DNA from 2 places in the Kineosporia succinea genome. Region 2 is predicted to be linked to the other one. Evidence: riboswitches for the same ligand, from Rfam matches in the RefSeq annotation. Region 2 holds a riboswitch; the other holds the start of a gene.
The links. Region 2 has a riboswitch for thiamine pyrophosphate ahead of J2S57_RS11685 (ECF transporter S component). Riboswitches for the same ligand answer to the same signal wherever they lie in the genome.

Region 1 (10,354 bases), 4.5 Mb from region 2:
CGCCGCGGCCCGCTACCTGTCCACCTCGAAGAGCAAGGGCAAGGTCGCGCTGACCGGCCTGGGCACCCCCAACCAGATGCGCTCCTTCGTGGAGGACGGCACGGTCACCGAGTTCTACCTGTGGAACCCGAGCGACCTGGGCACCCTCGCCGCCTACGCCGCGGCCGCCCTGGCCGACGGCACCATCACCGGCAAGGAGGGTGACAAGTTCACCGCCGGTGACCTCGGTGAGTACACCGTCGGCGCCGACAACACCGTCCTCCTGGGCGACCCCACCGGGTTCAACAAGGACAACATCGGCGACTTCGACTTCTGATCGATCACTGCTCGAGGACGTGGTGGCCGGGCCGAGAGGGCCCGGCCACCACGTTTTTCGTGTGGTCAGGGCTACTGCGCGAAGAACTCCCGCTCCAGCTGGGCCGAGCGCTCGAACGCCCGCCACATCGACTCCCGTACCACCGGGGTCGCCGCGCCCGCCGCGCGGTCGGTGATGCGCCGCGCGGCCGCCGCGGACTCGTGGAACACCGGGTCCGCGTACATCGTGATCCAGTCGGCGTAAGGGTTCCCGGCCGGGTCCAGCCTCGCCCCGATGTCCGCGTACATCCAGTAGCACGGCAGCACAGCGGCCACACCGTGCTCGTAGCCCTGATCGACCGCGCTCCGAAGATGGTCGAGATAGCGTTCGGTCACCGGGCTCTTCGCCGGCCGTGGCTCGGTGAGCCAGGTCCGGTGCAGCGCGGTCTCGGTGGTCAGGCAGGCGAGGGCCGCCGTGGTCCAGAAGGCCCGCTCCACCGGCTCTCGCGCCATCTGCGCGAGGCGGCTCAGCACGCTCGCGTAGCCTTCCAGATAGTGGACGTCCTGTGCGAGATACGCTGCGAAGCGGGCTTTGTCGAGACTTCCGTCGGCGAGACCGGTGAGGAACGGGTCGCGGTCGGTGGCCTCACGCAGTTCCGCGATGCGGGCCCACCACTCGGCGCTCGCACTGGTGATCAGGCCGCCGCGCTGCCACAGGCCGGCGAAGTGGCTCACCGGCCCGTGTCCCTGCCCGACCTCGAGTTCCTCACCGTGACGCAGGCTTTCGGTCAGCCACTGCCGGGACCGGTCGATGCTCGTGAACCAGTCGCCGGTGGCGGTCTGCCAGGTCGCGACGGCCGACGACAGCGAGCAGCCGGTGCCGTGCGTGGCGCGGGTCGCGATCCGGGGTGACTCCAGGGGCCGCACCGAATCGAACGCGTCGGCCTCGACCAGGGCGTCACACACCACGTCACCCGGCAGATGGCCACCCTTGGCCAGCACCCGGACACCCCAGCGACGGGACACCTCGAGGGACTGGGCGACCACGTCGTCCCACATCGTCGCCTCTGACCGGCCCGACAGCACCGCGAGTTCGGGAACATTGGGCGTGACCAGGCCCGCCAGCGGCAGGATCTCGCGCAGTGCCTCCTCGGCCTCGCAGCTCAGCAGGCGGTCTCCGCTGGTGGCGACCATGACCGGGTCGATCACCACGATCGGCGGACGCGTGGCCCGCAGCCAGTCGCCGACCGTGGCGATCACCTCCGGATCACCCAGCATGCCGATCTTGACGGCGTCGATCGCGACGTCGTCACTGACGGAATCCAGCTGCTCCCGCAGGAATTCGGCCGGTGGCGTGTGCACCGACCGGACGCCCCGGGTGTTCTGGGCCACGAGCGCGGTGACGACGGCCATGCCGTACCCGCCGTTGGCGGCGATGCTCTTGAGGTCGGCCTGGATGCCCGCTCCCCCGGTCGGATCGGTGCCGGCGATCGACAGGACGCGGGGAGTCTTCGTGTTCATGCGCCGCCGGTCCAGGCGCGGCGGTACTCGGCGGCGGCGCGGGCCGGATCGGGTGCGGCGCAGATGCCACTGACCACCGCGATCCCGGCCAGGGCACTGCCGCGCAGGCCGTGGGCGTCGTCGACCTTGACGCCACCGATCGCGACGGCCGGGAGGGCGGAGAGCTGGGCGCGGGCGCGCATGCCGTCGATGCCGAGCGGGGGCGGGGCATCCGGCTTGGTGTCGGTGGCCCGCAGCACGCCGATACCGATGTAGTCGACGTGCGCCGAACTCGTCGCCGCTGCCGCGATCTGGTCGGGATGCGCCGCGCTGAGGCCGAGAACGGCGTCGGGGCCGATGATCCGGCGTGTCGTCTCCACGGGCAGGTCGCGCTGACCCAGATGAACGCCGGACACCCGGGCCCCGAGCTCCCGGGCGGCCAGGTAGACGTCGACGCGGTCGTTGACGAGAAGCGTGACGTGATGCGGGATCACGTCGGCGATCTCGAGCACCGTGCGCAGGAAGACCGCCGCGGGCTCGTGCTTCTCACGCACCTGCACGGCGGTGACGCCACCCTCGGTCGCGGCCCGCACGAGCTCCGGCAGCGGGAGCCCGGCGCGAGAGGCCGCGACCGCGTCGGTGACGAGGTAGAGGCTGAGGTCGAGGGCGCTCACAGCGTCGCCATCCCGGATCGGGTGACGTTCGTGCGGTCTGGGCGCACGGATCTCACCCGACGACGGCGGCTCACCGGACCCGCGCCCGGCGCTCGACGTCGTCGCCGGTGATCGAGTACAGCGCGTCGATCAGCTCGACCGCGAAAGAGCCGGGCCCCTGGGCCTTCGCGGCGGCCTGCTCGGCCGCGATCGTGTAGACGAGCACGGCCGCGGTGGTGGCCGCCAGACGATCCTGCTCGACGGCCGCGAACGCCGCCATCACGGCCCCGAGCGCGCACCCGCCGCCGGTCACCCGGGTCAGCAGCTCGTGCCCGTTCGCGACGCGCACGGTTCGGGTTCCGTCGGTGATCAGGTCGACCGGACCGGAGATCGCGACCACACCGCCTGTCTTGCGGGCGGTTTCGACCGCGACCACCGACGCGGCGTCCACCGACGAGACCGCGTCCACGCCGCGTCCACCATTGCCCGCACCGGCCAGCGCGAGAATCTCGGAGGCGTTGCCCCGCACGATACTCGGCCCCAGATCACGCAACTGGTGAGCGAGGGCCGTGCGCACCGGCAGCGCCCCGATCGCGACCGGGTCGAGCACCCACGGCGTGCCGTGATCGGCCGCGGCCCGCGCCGCGACCTCCATGGCGGCACGCCGCTCGGCGTGCGGAGTGCCCAGATTGATCAGCAACCCACCCGCCACCGACGCGAAACCCCCTGACTCCTCGGGAATGTCCACCATCGCCGGGGACGCGCCCAGGGCCAGGAGGACGTTCGCGGTGAAGTTCACGACGACGTCGTTGGTGATGCAGTGGACCAGCGGCGACTCACGCCTGACCCAGGTCAGGAGCTCGGCGGCCGATTGCGCGGCAGTCTTCTCGGGTACGGCGAAGCCCGTCATCCGAAGACATCCCTTCGTCAGTGCTAACTGAATCAGGTTCGACGGGTGTGATCTCAGCCCCCGTTCGGTGGGGGCACCCCGTGTCTCTTCCGCCCCGACCCTGCCACTTCCGCCGTCACAGTGCAAGAGTCCTGGTGGTCGGGAATGCGCCGTCGGGAATGCGCCGGCGTTCCCCGGGGTTGCCGCCGGTCATGACAACGATCGGGCTCATCGGAAGCGGGAACATCGGCAGCACCGTCGCACGCCTGGCGATCGCCGGCGGACACGACGTGGTGCTCAGCAACAGCCGGGGCCCGGAGACCCTGGCCGGCCTGGTTGCCGAGCTCGGGCCGAAGGCCCGTGCAGCGACGGCGGCCGAGGCCGCGCAGGCGGGTGACATCGTCGTCGTGACGGTGCCGCTGAAGAACTATCGCGAGGTCCCGGTGGAACCGCTGCGGGGCAAGGTCGTCATCGACACGAACAACTACTACCCCGACCGCGACGGGCAGATCGCCGAGCTCGACGACGAATCGACCACCACCTCGGAGCTTCTGCAGGCGCATCTGCCGGAGTCGAAGGTGGTCAAGGGGTTCAACCACATCTTCTTCGTGCACCTGGCGGCCCTGGCCCGTCCGTCGGGCGCCGCCGACCGCTCCGCTCTCCTGATCGCCGGGGACGACGCGTCCGCCAAGAAGGTCGTCACCGAGTTCTTCGACTCGATCGGCTACGACGCGGTCGACGCCGGGGCACTGGCCGAGGGCTGGCGTTTCCAGCGGGACACCCCGGCCTACGTGACGCCGTACGTGGACAAGGAGAAGGGTTTCGACGGGCCGGCGGCGCCGGCCGGTGAGGCCGCGCTGCGGCAGGGGCTGGACGCGGCGAAGCGGTACCGCGACCTCTGACGCCCGGCGCCCGGCGGGGCGGAGATCCGGGGTCAGTAACCTTTTTCACCGTGTCCCGGATCTCCCGCTTAGCCCAGCTCCTCACCGACGTCCTGGCCCCGGCCCACCTCGTGACCCTCACGGTGCTGGTGATCGCCTGCTCGGCGTCGGGCCTGCTCGGGCCGGGGTGGCCGGCGGGTCGCTCATCCCGCTGGTGCCGCCCTGACGGTTCGCGTCCGGCGGTCGAACAGCGAAGGGCCTGATCCGGCGCACCGGATCAGGCCCTCACTCGCACCGCGGTCCTACTCAGGCTGACCGAGATCGAAGAACGTCGGCGTCCCGTCCCTGTCGTCCGTCGGAGTCGGCTCCACGGCCTTGCGCGCCGACTTCGCCGAGGCCAGGTCGGGTTTCGTGGCCTCGCTGAAGTCCACGATCTGCGTGTTGCCGTTGGGGATGCGGGCGATCATGCCGAACCGCGCCATCTGGGTGTCGTTCCAGCGCAGCGGGGTCGGGTCGGTCGCCAGCTTGTTCAGGAACACCTTCCAGGACGTCCAGGTGCTCGACGCCTTTGTGACCTCCGCGGTCCAGGCCAGATACCCGTCGGCGGAACGGGCGAAGACCTGCGCCGTGCCGTCCACCGGCTCCACCACGGCCGCGACCGGGCCGGCCGCCTTCAGTCCAGGCACCTCCTGGTACGTCTTCGGCCAGGCCCCGCCCAGGTCCTGCAGCTGGGTCATGACCGTGCCGTCCGCCAGCGTCACGAAAACCCGCAGGCGATCCTTGAACACGGCTACCTGCGGCGTCGCCCTGGCGTCCAGAGCGTCGGCCGAGGGCTTGCCGAGGCTGGTCCACGACGTGATCGCGACCCCCGGCGTGTACGGCGTGACGACGATCGTGCCCGCGGTCGTGCGGGCGAAGAGCTGCATACCGCCGGACGCGTCGGTCACCACCGTGGGCGCCTCGGCGAGGGTGGTGTTGACCAGTTTGGTCCACGGGCCGAACGAGCCGTTGGCCGCGGTCTGGGTCTGGGCCCAGAGAGCGCCGGTGGAGTTCACGCCGAACTGGACGATCCGGCCGTCCGCGACCCGCCCGCCGCTCGGCGTCGAGGAGATCGAACCGCCCAGTGCCGTCCAGGAACTCGGCCAGGCGCCGGTGGCCGCGCTGGTCTGGACCTTGTCCCAGCTCAGCGCGTTCGTGCGGCGCCCGACGATCGACAGGAGCCGGTTGGGCTGCTGCAGCATCAGGGGAGTGCCGGTGAACGTCTCACCGTCGGAGATCGTCGTGTACTCGGTGTCCCCGGCGTTGAGGATCTCCGGGTCGGGGATGTGCGCGTGCACGAGCTGACCGGCGTTGTTCGTGAACGACAGCTCGATCGGGCCGGGCACCGAGCTGTCGGCACCGGTGGCCTGGAACGCGGCGGTGCGGCTGTTGCTCTCCACGTCGAGCTGGGGCAGCGGGTCGGCGAACCAGCCCTCGAGCTCCACGTAGACGTTCACCGCGGCGCCGGAGACGTTCTTGATCGTGACCTTGCCGTCGGTGCCCGGTTTCACGGGCGCCATGTTCGACCGGGTGGCGCTGGCGATTCCGTTGGTCACGGCCGTGGCGGGCTCCGTGGTGCCGGTGGGCCAGGCCTTGACCGGCAGGGTGCTGCCGACGTCACCGGTGGCCGCGACGTGGACGTTCAGCAGGGCGGCCGCGACGTTCTCGACCGGAAGACCGTTGGCCCCGCCCACCTGGACGTCGGCCGAGGCGCCCGCGGCGAGAGGCTGCGGGCTGGTGCCGGAACGGGTGTCGTACAGGCGGCCGGAGTTCGACAACCGGTAGCCGGCGCCCGTGGTCGCCGAACCGGTCCAGTAACCGAACACATCGATGACGACGTTCACGGCGGCGGCCCCGGTGCTGTTGCGCACGGTGAACTTGCCACCGGACAGCTTCGCCGACAGGCCGGACGACGTGTTGCCCGACAGGTAGTTGAACGCGTTGCCGCCGGTCGTCGCCGTGCCCGGTGCCAGGAACAGCGTGCCGGTCGCCGTCGCACCCGCCACATAGACGTTCACATAGACGGCGCTGGCCGTGGTCGGCACCAGCGTGGTCGGGATCGTGATGGTGCGGTTGCCGCCGGCCGCGATCGTCGCCTGTGTCGTCCCCGTCCCGTTGCGGGTGTCGACCATGCGGGTCTGTGTCACGGGGACGAACCCGCCGGCACCGCTCGAGCTCGAGGTGGCCGTCGTGAAATACCCCTGGACATCGAGGATCACGTTGACTTCACCGGCGCTGTTCTCGACCGTGACCCTGCCGTCCGCGCTGACCGGAAGGGCCGAGGTGGTCGACAGGTTGGCGTTGGCCGCGAGCGAATGGATCACCGAGTCCGCCGACTTGGTGCCGTCGCTCGGCCAGATGCGGAGCACCATGCCTTCCGTCGGGCCGAGCACCGAGACGGTCGCCATGACCGCGGTGACGCCCGTGGCCGGGACACTGCCGACGCCGGTGACCTGGATCGTGGTCGGCGTCTCCTTCTGGAGCTTCCCCGCCTTGGGCACACCGACGACCGGGTCGCGGGTGTCCATCACCCGGGTGCCGGTGGTCAGCGAGATGTAGTCACCACCGCCGGAAACCGCGTCGGCACCGGCTGTCTCAGATCCGACGACCACCCCGGTGGCGGCCAGAACCGCAGCCACCGCCGCCGACAGCCAGATCCGCTTTCTCCCATGTTCTTTCCTGGACAAGGTCCACCTTTTCAACGAGCAGAACGTGCCCTCCCCGGAGGCGGGTCGAGCTCCCGAGGGTTCTGCTGGAGCGAGATCGGCACGGCTCTTCGGGCCGTATGAGGGCGCCGACCATCACCGGGCGTACGTGCCCGGAAATCTCGGGCATCAGGAGAACAGTTCGGCCACCCGGTCGAACGCCTCCGGCAGCGTGACCACATCAACGCGCCGCTGCCCGCGGTCCGGATCGATCCTCTCGACGCGAACCGTGCCGTCCGCCAGCGGGACAACGATCGCCACACGCCCCCGGGGGGTCCCCAGCGGAGCGTCGAAGCGCAGGGCGCCATGGCTCAGACCGGGAAAGATCTCCCGCAACCGGGTGTCCGCATACGCGGCCTCGACCAGCGGGCGTTCTTCCCGGCACCAGTCGGCGGTCAGGAGCTCCCGCCACTGAGCGGCGGTGGACTCGCCCTGCTCGTAGGCCCGGGCTCCGCTTCCGATCCAGACGAAGGGAAAGCGAGCGTCCAGATCCTCGAGAGAGACTCCCCCGCGAAAGTCGGCCAGGAATTCCACGAGAGCGTCGAGGTCGTCCGTCGCTCCCTCGAGAAGGACGATGCGGGATTCCGGAGCCGCACTGAACAGGAACTTTCGCTGGTCGGACGCCGGGGTCACGAATACCGGGCTGCGGCCCGTGTCGATTTCAGCCGTTGCCCTGAAGGCTTCTCCGGGGTCGCCCGAACGACGTGAGACCCCGATGTCCAGCTTCCGTTCCCGCGCGGCTCGGGCGATGGCCAGGTCAAGGCCGCCTGCGGCCACGACATCCCCGTAGAGGCCGGTCTCCAGCGGATTCATCTCGTTCGCCTCCCTGATCAGCAACCGCAGAACGGGTCGGCATCATTGATGAAGGGGCGAAGCCGGCCCATCGTGGACCAGTCCGGCTCGGCGACGCTGACCTGCCTCAGGCTACCTTCCTGGCGTGCGTAGAAGTTGATGGACGACCAGGAACGTTCACCGTTGGACACGGCCCGCGCTATCCAGTTCATTTCCTCTTCCGTGGCAAGGGGCTGGCCACTGATGTCCCCGCCCCTCGCCACCGCGGTCGCGAAAGTACCGGCCGGGTTGCTCTGCGGGCCGAGCCCGTCGAGATTGACGTGCAGACGAGCGTTGGTGTCGCGAATGGCAGCCTGCACCGGTGCCCGCCATTCATCGGGACTCATGTTCCCGAAGTGGCTGATGCCCTTGCTCTCGGCCCATTCGTACGTGCCACTCTGTTTCATACCCAGAGCAACATCGCAATTGTGAACCAGAATGTCGATCGATCCGGCGACCACGTAGTAGGTGTGGACGTTGTCGACGGTGAGGTTGTAGACCGTCTCGAATCGGGTCGTGGTGCTGCTTTCCCCGACTTCGACCGGCCCGTCGCGAGGGGCTGCCGAGGCGAGGTGATCACCGGCCTTCAGGTGGTCCGCGACAACCCAGCGACCAGGGCCGTCGGAGGCTACCTCCCCGGTGGACGCCGATTCGTCGGCGCGGACCCAGAACGGGTGTCCGGCGGTGGCGGTCAGAGTCCCGGTGGTCGCTCCCTCCGACACCTCGAGCGTCGTGAGGTCCTTCTGCCCCTGGCCGACGATGAGTCCCGTGACCGGCTCGTTCGAGGTCTTTCCAGTCGTCGGATCAGTGGCCAGGACCAGGTCACCGACCTCGACGTCCTCGATCGCCTTCGTGGAGCCGTCCGCCATACGAACGGGTGTTCCGGCCACGAAACTGTTCGTCCTGCAGCTCTTCCCCAGTTTGCCGGCACCCTTGAGAAGCCCGGCGGTGCCGGCGCCGACTGCCGCTGACGTGGCGACCTGCTGGAGATCGACGTTGCCGGTCGACAGGAACTGGCCGGTTGCGTCGCTCAGCCCCTCGGCCGCACCGGCACTGGCCATGACGCCGACGACCGACCCGGCTCCACCGGTGGCAACCGTGACCGCACCGGCAACAGCTCCCGAAACGGCACCAGTGGCGGCACATCCAGCAATCGAGCGGCCGGGAGCGCAGGTGAGGGCGCTGGTCACGGCTCCGCCGACGGCGAAGCCGGCGACGATGCAGGCCGGGGTTCCCACACCTCCGCTGGCTATCGTGCAACCGGCGGTGGTCAGGGCACCGGCTGCGATACCGAGGACCATGGGGGCTGCGGCCTGGGCTATTTCGCTGGCGGCGCTGATCGCGACGCTGACGTTGTCGAGTACGACTCCGGCTGAGGCGACGGCCTTCTGGTAGACCGCCGTGGTTGCCTTGGCGACGTCCTGGACCACGACCTTCGTGGCCTGGACCACCGCCGCGGGGAGTTTCGCGGTGGCGGAGACGACCTTCTTCATGCCGGTCAGGACCGGCTTCATCAGGGCCTTCACCGCCGGCAGCGGGTTGTGCTTGATCACTTGCGCGGCCGCGGCCTTGGCCTTCTTGGTCACGGCCTTGGCGTGGGCGATCGCGGCCTTCTTCGCCGCCTCGGCTCTCTGTTTCGCGTAAGCGGCTGCTGCTGCGGCTTTTTGCTTGATGTACGAGGCCGATTGGCTGACCTTGTTCACCACGTAGCTGATCGCGGCCTTACCGGTGTTGTAGATCTTCGCCGCGGCCTTCGCCACGTACTTCGCGGCCGTCTTGACCGCCGAGACCGCCTTCGACGCCACGTACGTGACGGCCTTCCACGTGTACGACGCCGCCGTGCGCACCGCACTACCCACCGTCTTCGCGGCACTGGTCACCGCACTCGAAACAGCCGAGGCGGCCTTGGAGCACCAGCCGCAGGAGGGCCAGTTGCCGTCCGGGTCGCTCAGGTCCATCGGGTCACCGGCGGCGTAGGTGTAGCCGTTGGCCAGGATGGACGCGCCACCGGCGTAGGTCTGCGGGTCACGGGAGTCGAAGCTGCCGGTCGCCGAGTTGTACCAGCGGTCGCCCATGTTCACTTCGTCGGTGTCCGGGTCGGTCCACGAACCCTGGTAGCCCAGGTGGTGCCCGGTACCGGAGGACGCGGTCTCCTGGCCCCAGGGGTCGTAGGCCTTGGAGTCGTCGAGCGTGGAGAGCGTGGTGTTCGAGGCCGCGAAGTTCGCGACCAGGTCACCGTGCTGGTCCTGCAGCGAAAGGCTCGTCGTGGAGCCGTTCTGGATCGCCAGCAACTCGTCGTACGCACCCCGGGCGTAGGTCTCGGTGCCGTCGGAGACGACGCCGTCGCTGGCGCCGGCGTAGGTGAAGGTGTTACCGCCGCGAGAGTCGATGCGGTCCAGGCCGTCGTAGCTGTAGCTGGTGCCGTCCTGGTTGATCAGCCGCTCGAACGCATCGAACGTGAACTTCTCCGTGTACCCCGAACTCGTGCGCCCCGACAGGGTTCCGTTCGCGGCGTAGGAGTACGTGTAGTCGCCGTCGGACTGGACCTGGTTGCGCTCGTTG
Region 2 (10,354 bases):
TCACCGAGCTGACCCCACAGTGGCTGGGTGCGTTCCGTGAGCCCTGACGACCGAGACCGCGGCCTTCGGGTCGCCGGCACCCTGACCGCCGGCGTCGCCGCGGTCGCCCTCGTGGCCGTCGGCGGCACCACGGCCCTGGCGGCGTCGCAGACCCGGGAGAAGGACGAGGCGAAAGCCGCGGCCTGGCAGGCACAGCAGCCCCAGGCGACGCCCGACGACACCCAGACCACCGACGACTCGGCCACCCCCGAGACCGAGGCCACCGGCACGCCCCGGCCGGCCCGGAAGAAGCAGAACTCGGGCGGTGGCACCCGGACCACCCAGACGTCGACCGAAACCGGCGGATCACAGACCGACGGTTCGCAGACCGGCTCCGGTGCGGACGACGTCCCCAGTTCCGAGGCCTCGCAGCCCAGGGCGACCACCAAGACCTCGACGACCACCTCCAAGCCCACCACCCCGGCGGAGACGACCACCGCCGACGAGGCGGAGGAGACCGAGACGAGCACGACGACCACGAGCACCACGACGTCTCCCCCGGCCGTGCCCTCGAGCGGGTCCTGATCGATGCCCCCGGTCTCTGACGCGGGCCAGACGCTCGAGTACGGCACCGCTCGCTGGAGCGCGCTGGGCAGTTACGCCGCGCTGGTGGTGGCCGACGCCGAGAAGCTCGAGGCGGCGCGGGCGGCCTGCGAGCGCATCCTGGCCGAGGTGGACAAGGCGGCGAGCCGGTTCCGCACCGACTCCGACCTGGCCCGGACCAACCGTTACGCGGGGACCTGGGTGGGGGTGACACCGCTGCTGTGCCGGGCGGTGTCGGCGGCGGTGTGGGCGGCCGAGGCGACCGACGGCCTGGTCGACCCGACACTCGGGCGGCAGCTGCTCGCGCTCGGTTACGACCGCGACATCGACGAGCTGCGGCGCCTGATGGCGACGGGTCAGGCGATGGACTCCACCGTGATGCCCGGGCTGGTCTCCGGCGACCCGGCGCAGGCCTCCTACCCGGCCCGCACCGGCGCCTGGCGAGAGATCGAGATCGACCCGCAGGGTGCAATGCGAGTTCCGGACGACGTGTCGCTCGACCTCGGCGCGACCGGCAAGGCGTTCGCCGCCGACCTGATCGCCGAGACCGTGCCGAGCGAGGTGGGAACCGATCTGGTGATCAGCCTGGGGGGTGATGTCGCGGTCGGGCTACTTCCGGACACCGCCCCGGGCACGCATCCTTGGCGGGTGTCGATCACCGAACTGCCCGAAGACGTCGCGGCTCCCGGGGCCGAGGTGGTGGTGATCACCGAGGGCGGCCTGGCCACCTCGTCGGTGCTGGCCCGCCGCTGGTGGAACGACGGCGAGCTGCACCATCTGCTCGACCCGCGCACCGGCCGGCCGGTCGACGCGACCTTCCGCACGGTCACGGCCTGCGGGGTCTCCTGCGTGGAGGCGAACGCGATCAGCACCGCGTCGATCGTGCGCGGCCGGGCGGCCGTGGAGTGGCTCGAGCACGAAGACGTCGCCGCGCGCCTGGTCGCGGCCGACGGCACGGTGCACCGGGTGGCCGGCTGGCCGCTGGGCGCAGTGAACGGATGAGCCCCGACTTCTTCACCGAGGCCTTCAAGGACGACCGCCTGCTCTGGTTCCTCAACCGCGGTACCGGCGTGATCCTGCTGCTCCTGATGACCCTGTCCGTGGCGCTCGGCGTGCTCTCGACGCTACGGGCGTCGTCGCGGTTCTGGCCCCGGTTCGTCACGCAGCACCTGCACCGCAACATCTCGCTGCTCGCGGTCGCGCTGCTGATCGCGCACGCGGTGCTCGCGGTGATCGACGAGTTCGTGAACATCCGCTGGTGGGACGTCTTCGTCCCGTTCCGGGGCGAGTACGAGCCGCTGTGGCTGGGTCTCGGCACGCTGGCCACCGACTTCGTGATCCTCACGGTGCTCACCGGCCTGTCCCGCACCCGGTTCCGCTCGCGCACCTGGCGGGCGATCCACCTGACCTCGTACCTGGGCTGGGTGGCCGGGCTGGTGCACGGTTTCGGCATCGGCACCGACAACACCGAAACCTGGTCGATGGCGATCAGCGTGCTCTGCGTCGGCATCGTGGTCTGGGCCGTGGTGGTCCGCGTGGGCACGCTGGGCACGGAACGGCGCCTGGAGCGTCAGTCCCCGGCCGGACGGCGACGCCGATGACCCACACCGAGGTCGAGGCCGGTTTCCACGGTGTGGTCTCGCTGCTCGACGGCCCGCTGCTGCTGCGCGGGGTCGGGCCGGACGGCGACGGCAGCCTGTCCCAGCACCGGCGGCTGTGGAACGAGCCGGCCCGCCGTGACGCGCAGCAGCTGATCGAGATGAGCTGGAAGATCGGCCTGACCGGGCGAGGTGGGGCCGAGTTCCCGTTCGCCCGCAAGCTGCAGGCGGCCCTCGAGTCGGGCAAGAAGCGCGAGCTGGTGGTGAACTGCTCGGAGGGTGAGCCGGCCAGCGCCAAGGACAGCGCGATGATGTTCTCGGCGCCGCACCTGGTGCTCGACGGCGCCCAGCTGCTGGCCGAGACGCTCGACATCCACCACGTGCACGTCGCCGTTCCGGGTGAGCGGCCGCACGTGGCCGCCGCGATCAAGCACGCGATCAAGGAGCGTCCGCGCGGACGCAAGGCCGTCGCCTTCGAGATGCACGTCACCAGCGGCGGTTTCGTCGGCGGGCAGTCGGCGGCGGTGCTGGAGATGGTGGCCGGGCGCGACAATCTGCCCGTCACCACGCGCACCCCGACCGCCATCTCCGGGCTGCGGGGGCGGCCGACCATGCTGTCGAACGCCGAGACGCTGGCCCACCTGGCCGCGGTGAGCGACCTCGGCCCGGAACGGTACGCGCGCTGGGGCACCCCGGCCGAGCCCGGCACCCGGCTGCTGTCGATCTCGGCCGACGGCCCGGGCGGCCTGGTGCTCGAGGCCCCGCACGGCGTCCCCCTGGCCGAGATGCTGGAGTTCTGCGGCTACGACCCGGAGCGCCCGCTGCTGCTCGGCGGCTACCACGGCACCTGGCTCTCGCCCCAGCAGGTCACCAACTGCACGCTCAGCCCCAGCGACCTGGCCCGGTTCGGCGCCAAACTCGGTGCCGGCGTCCTGCTCCCGATGCTGCCCGGCGACTGCCCCCTGACCTACACCGCGTCGATCGTCGACTACCTGGCCGGGCAACGCGCCAAGCGCTGTGGCCCCTGCACCAACGGCTTACCGGCAATGGCGGACGCGTGCACGCGTCTCCCGCTCACCCGCTCCCATCGTGAGGCGGCCGGGTTGGTGGAACGGATCGAGCAACTGACCGGCCTCGTCACCGGCCGCGGCGCCTGCTCACACCCGGACGGCACCGCCCGCCTGGTGCGCTCCATGCTCGAAACCTTCCGCCCGGAGATCGACCAGCACGTAGACGGCTACTGCACCTACGCCTGACCCGAACCCGTCCGACCCCACGCTCCGGCCCAACGCACCCGCCCCACGCTCCGATCCCACGCACCGGCCCTCACGCACCGACCCTCACGCACGGACCTCACGCCCGGCCCAACGCCCCGGCCCAACGCACCGGCCCAACGCCCCGACCCCACGCACCGACCCTCACCGCCCCACGCTCCGGTCCCCACACCCGAACCGGCCGGATACCCGTCGCGCCAGCAACCCGGCTCGGCGAACCTGCTGCTTTCGATTATCGATAATCGAAAGCAGCAGGTTCGCGCGCGAGCCATGCGAGCGACCAGTGCAGCCACATCTCAGGCCCGTCCACGCAGACGGCCATGCCAGCACCCGGTTCAGGAGCCCACTCGCAGACCGGCCAGGCGAGCACTCGATTCAGGGGCCCGCTCGCAGACCGGCTAAGCAAGCACCCGATTCAGGGGCCCGCTCGCAGACCGGCTAAGCGAGCACCCGATTCAGGGGCCCGCTCGCAGACCGGCTAAGCAAGCACCCGGCTCAGGGTCCGGCTCGCAAACCGGCTGGGCGAGCACCCGGCTCAGGGGCCCGCTCGCAGACCGGCTAAGCGAGCACCCGATTCAAGGGCCGGCTCGCAGACCGGCTAGGCGAGCACCAGGTTCCAGGTTCCCAGCCACAGACCGGCGCCGGTGGCCAGGGCAGCCACGGCCACACCGCCGAGCACCACGGCCCAGTCGAAGAGGCCGAAGTGGGCGGGGCGGGCCCAGGTGCGGGGGGCGTCCACGCCGAAGCCGCGGGCCTCCATGGTGGTGGCCAGCACCGTCCCTCGGCGGATCGCGATCACCAGCAGCGCGAACACCTGGCCCAGCAGCTGCCGCAGTCCGTGGTCGAACCCCCGGGCGCGACGGGCCATGGTCAGGGTCTGCCACTCCTGGGCCAGCAGTCCGACCAGCCGCAGGGCAGCCAACGCGGAGAGCACGAAACGGTGCGGCAGTCGCAGGATCTGGGCCAGCGAGTCGGCCAGGTCGGTGGGATCGGTGGTGGCCAGCAGCACGACGCCGGGCAGGCCGATCGCCAGGATGCGCAGGGTGATCGCGACCGCCGAGCTGAGCGAGCCCTCGGTGACCGAGACCGGGCCCAGGCCGAGCAGGACGTCGCCGCCGTCCACGCCGAACACCAGGGTCAGGAGGCCGGCCGGAACGGCGCCGAGCAGGATGATCCAGCTACTGCGGAACAGTTTTCGCGGTGACAGGCCGCACCACGGCAGGAACGCCAGCTCGAGAGCCAGGGCCACACCGGCCGTCACCGGGTCGACCGTGAGGATGAGCGCGACCGAGATCACCGTGGCCACCGCCAGTTTGGCGGCCGGATCGGCCCGGGCCAGCGGAGCGCGCGAGGCCTCGCGGATGTCCAGGCCGTGCAGCAGGGCGGTCACAGCTCCAGCACCTCCCCCGTGTCACCGTCGCCCGCGAGCGCCTCGACCAGCTCCAGGTCGTGCGTCGCCGCCACCACGGCCCGGCCCTCACCGAGCAGTTCCAGCAGCAGCGCGGTGAGTTCGGTCCAGGTGCGGGCGTCCTGGCCGAAGGTCGGCTCGTCGAGCACCAGCACACCGGGCGCGGTCGCCAGCACGGTCGCGACCGAGAGCCGCCGCTGTTCACCACCGCTCAGCGTGTAGGGGTTGGCGCGCGCCAGGTGGTCCAACCGCAGGCGTCGCAGCAGTTCGTCGATCTCGATGGGGGTCCCCCTGACCCTTCGGGCCGAGGAGGTGCCCCCGGCATCGGGGTTCGCCGTACGCCCGAACCACCCGCGACGACCCGCCGCCCGTTCCGGGCCGACCGCCAGTTCCCCGGCCACGGTCGACGCGACGAACTGGTGCTGCGGATCCTGGAACACCGTGCCGATCCGGCTGACCAGCTGCCCGGCCCGCCAGCGGTGCGGATGCGGCCCGGCACCGTTCGCCAGTATCCCGGAGGCCGTCAGCGAACCGGCCGCCGGTGGGGTCAATCCGGCCAGAGTCAGCGCCAGCGTGGACTTTCCGGCCCCGTTGGGCCCCGTGACCGCCAGCGCCCGACCGGCCCGCACCGTCAGGTCGACGTCGCGCACCGGCGGTTCGGTCTGCCCCGGCCGCCGGGCGGCGAGCCCCTCCGCCGTGAGCAGGGGCTCGGCCACCGACGCGGCCGCGGCCGCCGGCCGGGGCTCGGCCGTGAGCAGTGGCGAGCCCCCGGAACCGGCGCCCGGGAGATTCGCCGTACCGCGCGTCCGCCATCGGGAACGCACCCCGGGAACCCAGACCCCGGCGGCGACCAGTGCGGAAGCCTGCTCGGCGAAGACCTGCCCCGGGGCGCCGTCGGCGAACACCCCGCCGCCGGGCTCGAGCACCACGACCCGATCGATGAACGGCAGCCACGGCTCGACCCGGTGTTCAACGAGAACGCAACCGGCGCCGGTCATCTCGAGCACGGTCGCGATGCTGCGCCGCACCAGATCGGCCCCGGCCGGATCGAGCATCGCGGTCGGCTCGTCGAGCAGCAGCAGACCCGGACCGAGCGCGAGCACCCCGGCGAGCGCCAGCCGCTGCCGCTCCCCACCCGACAGCCGCCCGGTCGGGTGCTCGACCGGGTACGGAAACCCGACCCCGTCCAGCGCTTTCGCCACCCGCGGCCAGATCTCCGACGTCGGCACGGCGTGGTTCTCCAGCCCGAAGGCCACGTCGTCACCGCAGCGGGCCAGCACGGTCTGAGCCTGCGGGTCCTGCAGCAGAAGCCCGGTCAGCGCCTGCCCGGCCCGCACCGCGTCCACCCGCGCGCGCCGGGCGACCACCCCGTCCAGAAGCAGTGATCCCTCCTCGTCACCCCCGGACTCCTCCGGGTCGAGAAGCCCCGCCAGCCCGGCCAGCAACGTGGACTTGCCGGCGCCACTGGCCCCGAGCAGCAGCACCCGCTCACCGGGCTCGATCCGCAGGTCGAGACCCCGCACGGCCCAGGCCTTCCGGGTTGAGTGCCGCCACCCCCAGTCCCGGGCCTCGACCACCGGTGGAGAAGACTCAGACACGTTCGGCACTACGTCCCGAGGCGAGCGGAGCGAGTGTTCCGGTGCGGGCCAGCGCCCCCGTGAGCAGCCACGACCCGAGCCCCGCGATCACCACGCCGGAGCCGGTCGCGATCACCACGTAGGCCAGCTTCACCCCCGGGCTGACCTCGGGGTAGTAGATCAGGCTGTCCATCAGGCCGACCACGACTCCCGCCCCGGCCCCTGCGAACAACGCGGACGGCAGGCCGTAGCGGCGGTACAGCAGCAGCGCGAAGACGACCTCGGCCCCCATCCCCTCGACCAGGCCGTACCAGACCGTCGCGAATCCCCACTCGTTGCCGACCAACGCCGACAGCGTCGCCGCGACCAGCTCGGTGTAGACCGCAGCCCCCGGCTTACGCACCACCAGCGCACCCAGCACCGCCGGGAACAGCCACACCCCCACCACGAGCGCGGACGCCGGGGGCACCATCGCGTCACGCAGCGGCGTCGACGCGGCGTTCCAGATCGCGAACACCAGGCCACCCGCCACCCCCAGCACACTGGCCGTGACGATGTCGACCACCCGCCAGCGCCCCGCCCGGGCCGTGGCCGCGGTGACCGCGACCCCCGCCGTGCCCACGAACAACGCGGCGGGCAGCGTCAGGTCGGCCAGGGTGGTACCGAAGACCGACATGCCCTCCGGTAGCCCGACCAGGTAGATCACCGCGGCCAGCACGACGGCACCGACCGCCGTGAACAACCGTGGCCCACTCCAAGGGGTACTGCTCATGTCCCGTGCACCTCCGTCATCGGAGGGGGGTTTCGACGGTCGGCGCATGCTGGTGGCACACACCTCGGCCAGAACCGAGAAAGCTCGACTCCCTTCGCCGGCATGACCCGGATCAGGTTCGAGGGTCTGCGATCGCTCGCACTCTCAGCGCCCTTGTGGCGCTCCCCTGTCGCTCTTGTGACCGTACACCTACTCAGCGGTTGCTGTGGACCCCTAGGACAGCGCAGCGATCCCGTGCCACCCTGTGACGGTGATCCTCAGGATGCTTCGCAGCACCACGCAGTCCGGACACGGGCCCAGCCCGCTGGCCCGGGTCGTCGCGCTGCTGATCCTCCTGGGCATGTTCGGCATCAGTGCCCCGGTGCTCGTACCGGTGGTGCGCTGGATCTTCTCGCTGCTCTGACGATGCCGCAGCCTGATCTTCAGGGCAGGATGGTCCTGGCACGACACGTCCGCGAACGAGGAGATCAGGCATGAATTCGGTGATGTGGAAGGTCCTGTCGGCCGTGTCCGCGATCGCCGCGGCACAGGCGGCCAACCAGAGTCTGAACCTGATCTGGAAGGGCGCCACGGGCAACAAGCCGCCGACGGTGCCCGAAGACCCGGAGACGACCTGGAAGGAAGCCATCGCCTGGGCCGCGCTCTCGGGCGCGATCATGGGTGTGGCCCGCATGTTCGCCACCCGTCAGGCAGCCGCCTACTACGTGCGGTCGACCGGCAAGATGCCCAAGGCGCTGGTCCGGGACTGACCGTGGTCCTCGATCTCTCGGGCAGGCCCCTCGTCCTCGACGGGGGCCTGTCCACCGAACTCGAACGTCAGGGCCACGACATCTCGGGTGCCCTGTGGTCGGCGCAGCTGCTGATCGACAACCCCACCGCGATCATCGACGCGCACCGGGCGTTTCTCGAGGCCGGCGCCGACATCGTCACCACGGCGAGCTACCAGGCACCGCTGGAGCTGATGCCGACGTCGGTGCGCCTGGCCCGCGAGGCCGTGTCCGACGCCCCCGCCCTGGTCGCGGGTTCCGTCGGCCCCTACGGGGCGACGCTCGCCAACGGCGCCGAGTACACCGGCGACTACCCGGGCATGAACGTCCAGACGCTGCGGGCCTTTCACCGCCCCCGGCTCGCCGCCCTGGCCGAGGCGGGCGTGGACGTCCTCGCGGTGGAGACCATTCCGTCGCTGCTCGAGGTCGAGGCCCTGCTCGCCGAACTCGACGACCTGCAGTTCCCGGCCTGGCTGAGCCTCACCCCCGCAGGGCTGGAAACCCGCCGGGGCGAGCCGGTTTCCGAGGCCTTCACGATGGCGGCATCGGTCTCACCGGTGGTCGCGGTGGGGGCGAACTGCACCGAGCCCGCCTTCATTGCGGACGTGGTGGCCCGGTCGGGCGCGCTGCCCGCGGTCGCGTACCCCAACAGTGGCGAGGGCTGGGACGCCTCGGCCCGGTCGTGGACCCCGGCGTCCTCCGAATCCGTCTTCCCGGTCGAGGACTGGATCGCCGCCGGCGCCCGGATCATCGGCGGCTGCTGCCGGGTGACTCCGGCCCAGATCCGCGAGATCGCGGAAACGGTTGCCGCTCAGCCTCTCTGAGGCCGTGGCCGTCGCGGTCACGCGGTCACCTGGGCGGTGAGCACCTGGGTGACCGCCTCCCGGTCGCCACTGACGACCAGCCGGGGGTCGTGCGGCGAGACCCGTTGCCACAGAGCGAGGTACAGCACCTCGGCCGGACCGGTCACGGTGGCCTCGGGTCGCACGTCGCCGGTGCCGTCGCCGCCGAACACGTGCTCGCCGATCTGCACGCTCCGGCTCAGCGGCGGGATCCGCCGCAGCCGCACCTGCCGGGGGAAGAACACGTGCCGGACCTCGTCGATGCCGTCCTCGGCCAGGTCCGGATCGATGGCCTCCGCTGCACCCAGCGCGTTCTGCGCGTCCCAGAGGTGCACGGTGACCTCGTGCACCTGACGGCGGCGCCACCAGCCGGCGATCCTGGGGGTCTCGGACCCGAAGTGCCAGGCGGGCCGGGCCTCGTCCGCCAGCACCGTCATCAGCCCGGCGGCCGACTCGCGGTACCAGTCGGCCGGATGCCGGGCCGGGGCCTTCGTCGGGGTCCCGTCGGGATTGCCGTGCACGATGGCATGAGCGGCCCACTGATGGACGCCGCCGAGGTGGTCGGCCAGGTCGAACAGGCTCCAGCCCGGCGTCGAGGGAACGGGTGCGGTGAGGTCGTCGCGCTCGAGCAACGCCGCGAACCGCTGCATCCGGCCCTCGAGCACACTGAGAAAATCGATCGCCACGTCCTTCGACCTCCGCCTCGTTCGGACAACCGCTGCATCTTCACCCATGGGCACGGCGGTTGGACAGCGATTTGGCCGGCGTCGGCAAAAGCCGGGAGCCCGGCCCCTGTACGGGGCCGGGCTCGCGGGATGGTCCAGGTACTACTGCTTGCGGTGGATCAGAACGCGGCCGCGGTGTAGACGGCCGCCCGGGAGACCGCGGTGACGCCGGCAACGTTGGTGGTGCCACCCGTCAGGATGCGGATGTTGTACCCACCGGAGTTGACGCCGGTGAGGTCGGGCAGCTGGCAGGTGAGCTCGGTGTCGCTGACGACCTGGACCGTGTCGCAGACCTTCGGCGCCGTACCACCGGTGGTGATGTTGCTGTTCGTGGTGGTGCCGGCGATGTAGCTGGAGGCCGCCGGAACGACCGCGACGAGCGACTTGGTGTCGGCGAACGCGGACGCCAGGTTCACGAACGACTTGTCCTTGAAGCCGACGCCGGTCAGCGTGATGACGTTGTTGTCGGCGCCGGAGCCCACGGCCGGGGAGACCTTGAGAGCGTCGAGGTAGCTGAAGGTGGCGCTCGAGGAGACCGAGCCACCCTCACCCGTGACCGTGATGGCCTTGCCCGTGCCGGTGCCGGCCGGAACCGTACCGGTCAGGGTGTCGTCACCGGCGTTGCCGGAGTCGGTGGTGCCGGTGCCCTTGACCACCTTGACGCTGGTCAGCGCCTTGCCGCCGATCGTGGCCGTGGTCTTGGTGCTGAAGTTCTCACCGGTGATGGTGATGGTCGAGCCACCGAAGACGGCGCCGGTGTTGCTGCTCACGCCGCCGACACCACCGAGGCTGCTGTTGATGACCGGAGC

Region 1: another riboswitch for thiamine pyrophosphate. It lies ahead of thiM (hydroxyethylthiazole kinase); the one in region 2 lies ahead of J2S57_RS11685 (ECF transporter S component).

Annotation. Positions count from the first base shown of each region.
Region 1 is NZ_JAUSQZ010000001.1:7,197,113-7,207,466, forward strand. Features, by position in the region: gene rhaS (rhamnose ABC transporter substrate-binding protein) at 1-316, shown strand, start outside; gene thiD (bifunctional hydroxymethylpyrimidine kinase/phosphomethylpyrimidine kinase) at 388-1,815, opposite strand; gene thiE (thiamine phosphate synthase) at 1,812-2,468, opposite strand; gene thiM (hydroxyethylthiazole kinase) at 2,539-3,357, opposite strand; TPP riboswitch at 3,350-3,448, opposite strand; gene J2S57_RS31820 (NADPH-dependent F420 reductase) at 3,549-4,238, shown strand; gene J2S57_RS31825 (DUF8189 domain-containing protein) at 4,520-6,895, opposite strand; gene J2S57_RS31830 (DUF6193 family natural product biosynthesis protein) at 7,091-7,774, opposite strand; gene J2S57_RS31835 (LamG-like jellyroll fold domain-containing protein) at 7,792-10,354, opposite strand, start outside.
Region 2 is NZ_JAUSQZ010000001.1:2,681,693-2,692,046, reverse strand. Features, by position in the region: gene J2S57_RS11715 (hypothetical protein) at 37-564, shown strand; gene J2S57_RS11710 (FAD:protein FMN transferase) at 568-1,584, shown strand; gene J2S57_RS11705 (DUF8596 domain-containing protein) at 1,581-2,183, shown strand; gene J2S57_RS11700 (NADH-ubiquinone oxidoreductase-F iron-sulfur binding region domain-containing protein) at 2,180-3,436, shown strand; gene J2S57_RS11695 (energy-coupling factor transporter transmembrane component T family protein) at 4,053-4,844, opposite strand; gene J2S57_RS11690 (ABC transporter ATP-binding protein) at 4,841-6,460, opposite strand; gene J2S57_RS11685 (ECF transporter S component) at 6,453-7,211, opposite strand; TPP riboswitch at 7,284-7,389, opposite strand; gene J2S57_RS11680 (hypothetical protein) at 7,462-7,614, shown strand; gene J2S57_RS11675 (DUF4235 domain-containing protein) at 7,685-7,960, shown strand; gene mmuM (homocysteine S-methyltransferase) at 7,963-8,802, shown strand; gene J2S57_RS11665 (maleylpyruvate isomerase family mycothiol-dependent enzyme) at 8,820-9,506, opposite strand; gene J2S57_RS11660 (IPT/TIG domain-containing protein) at 9,665-10,354, opposite strand, start outside.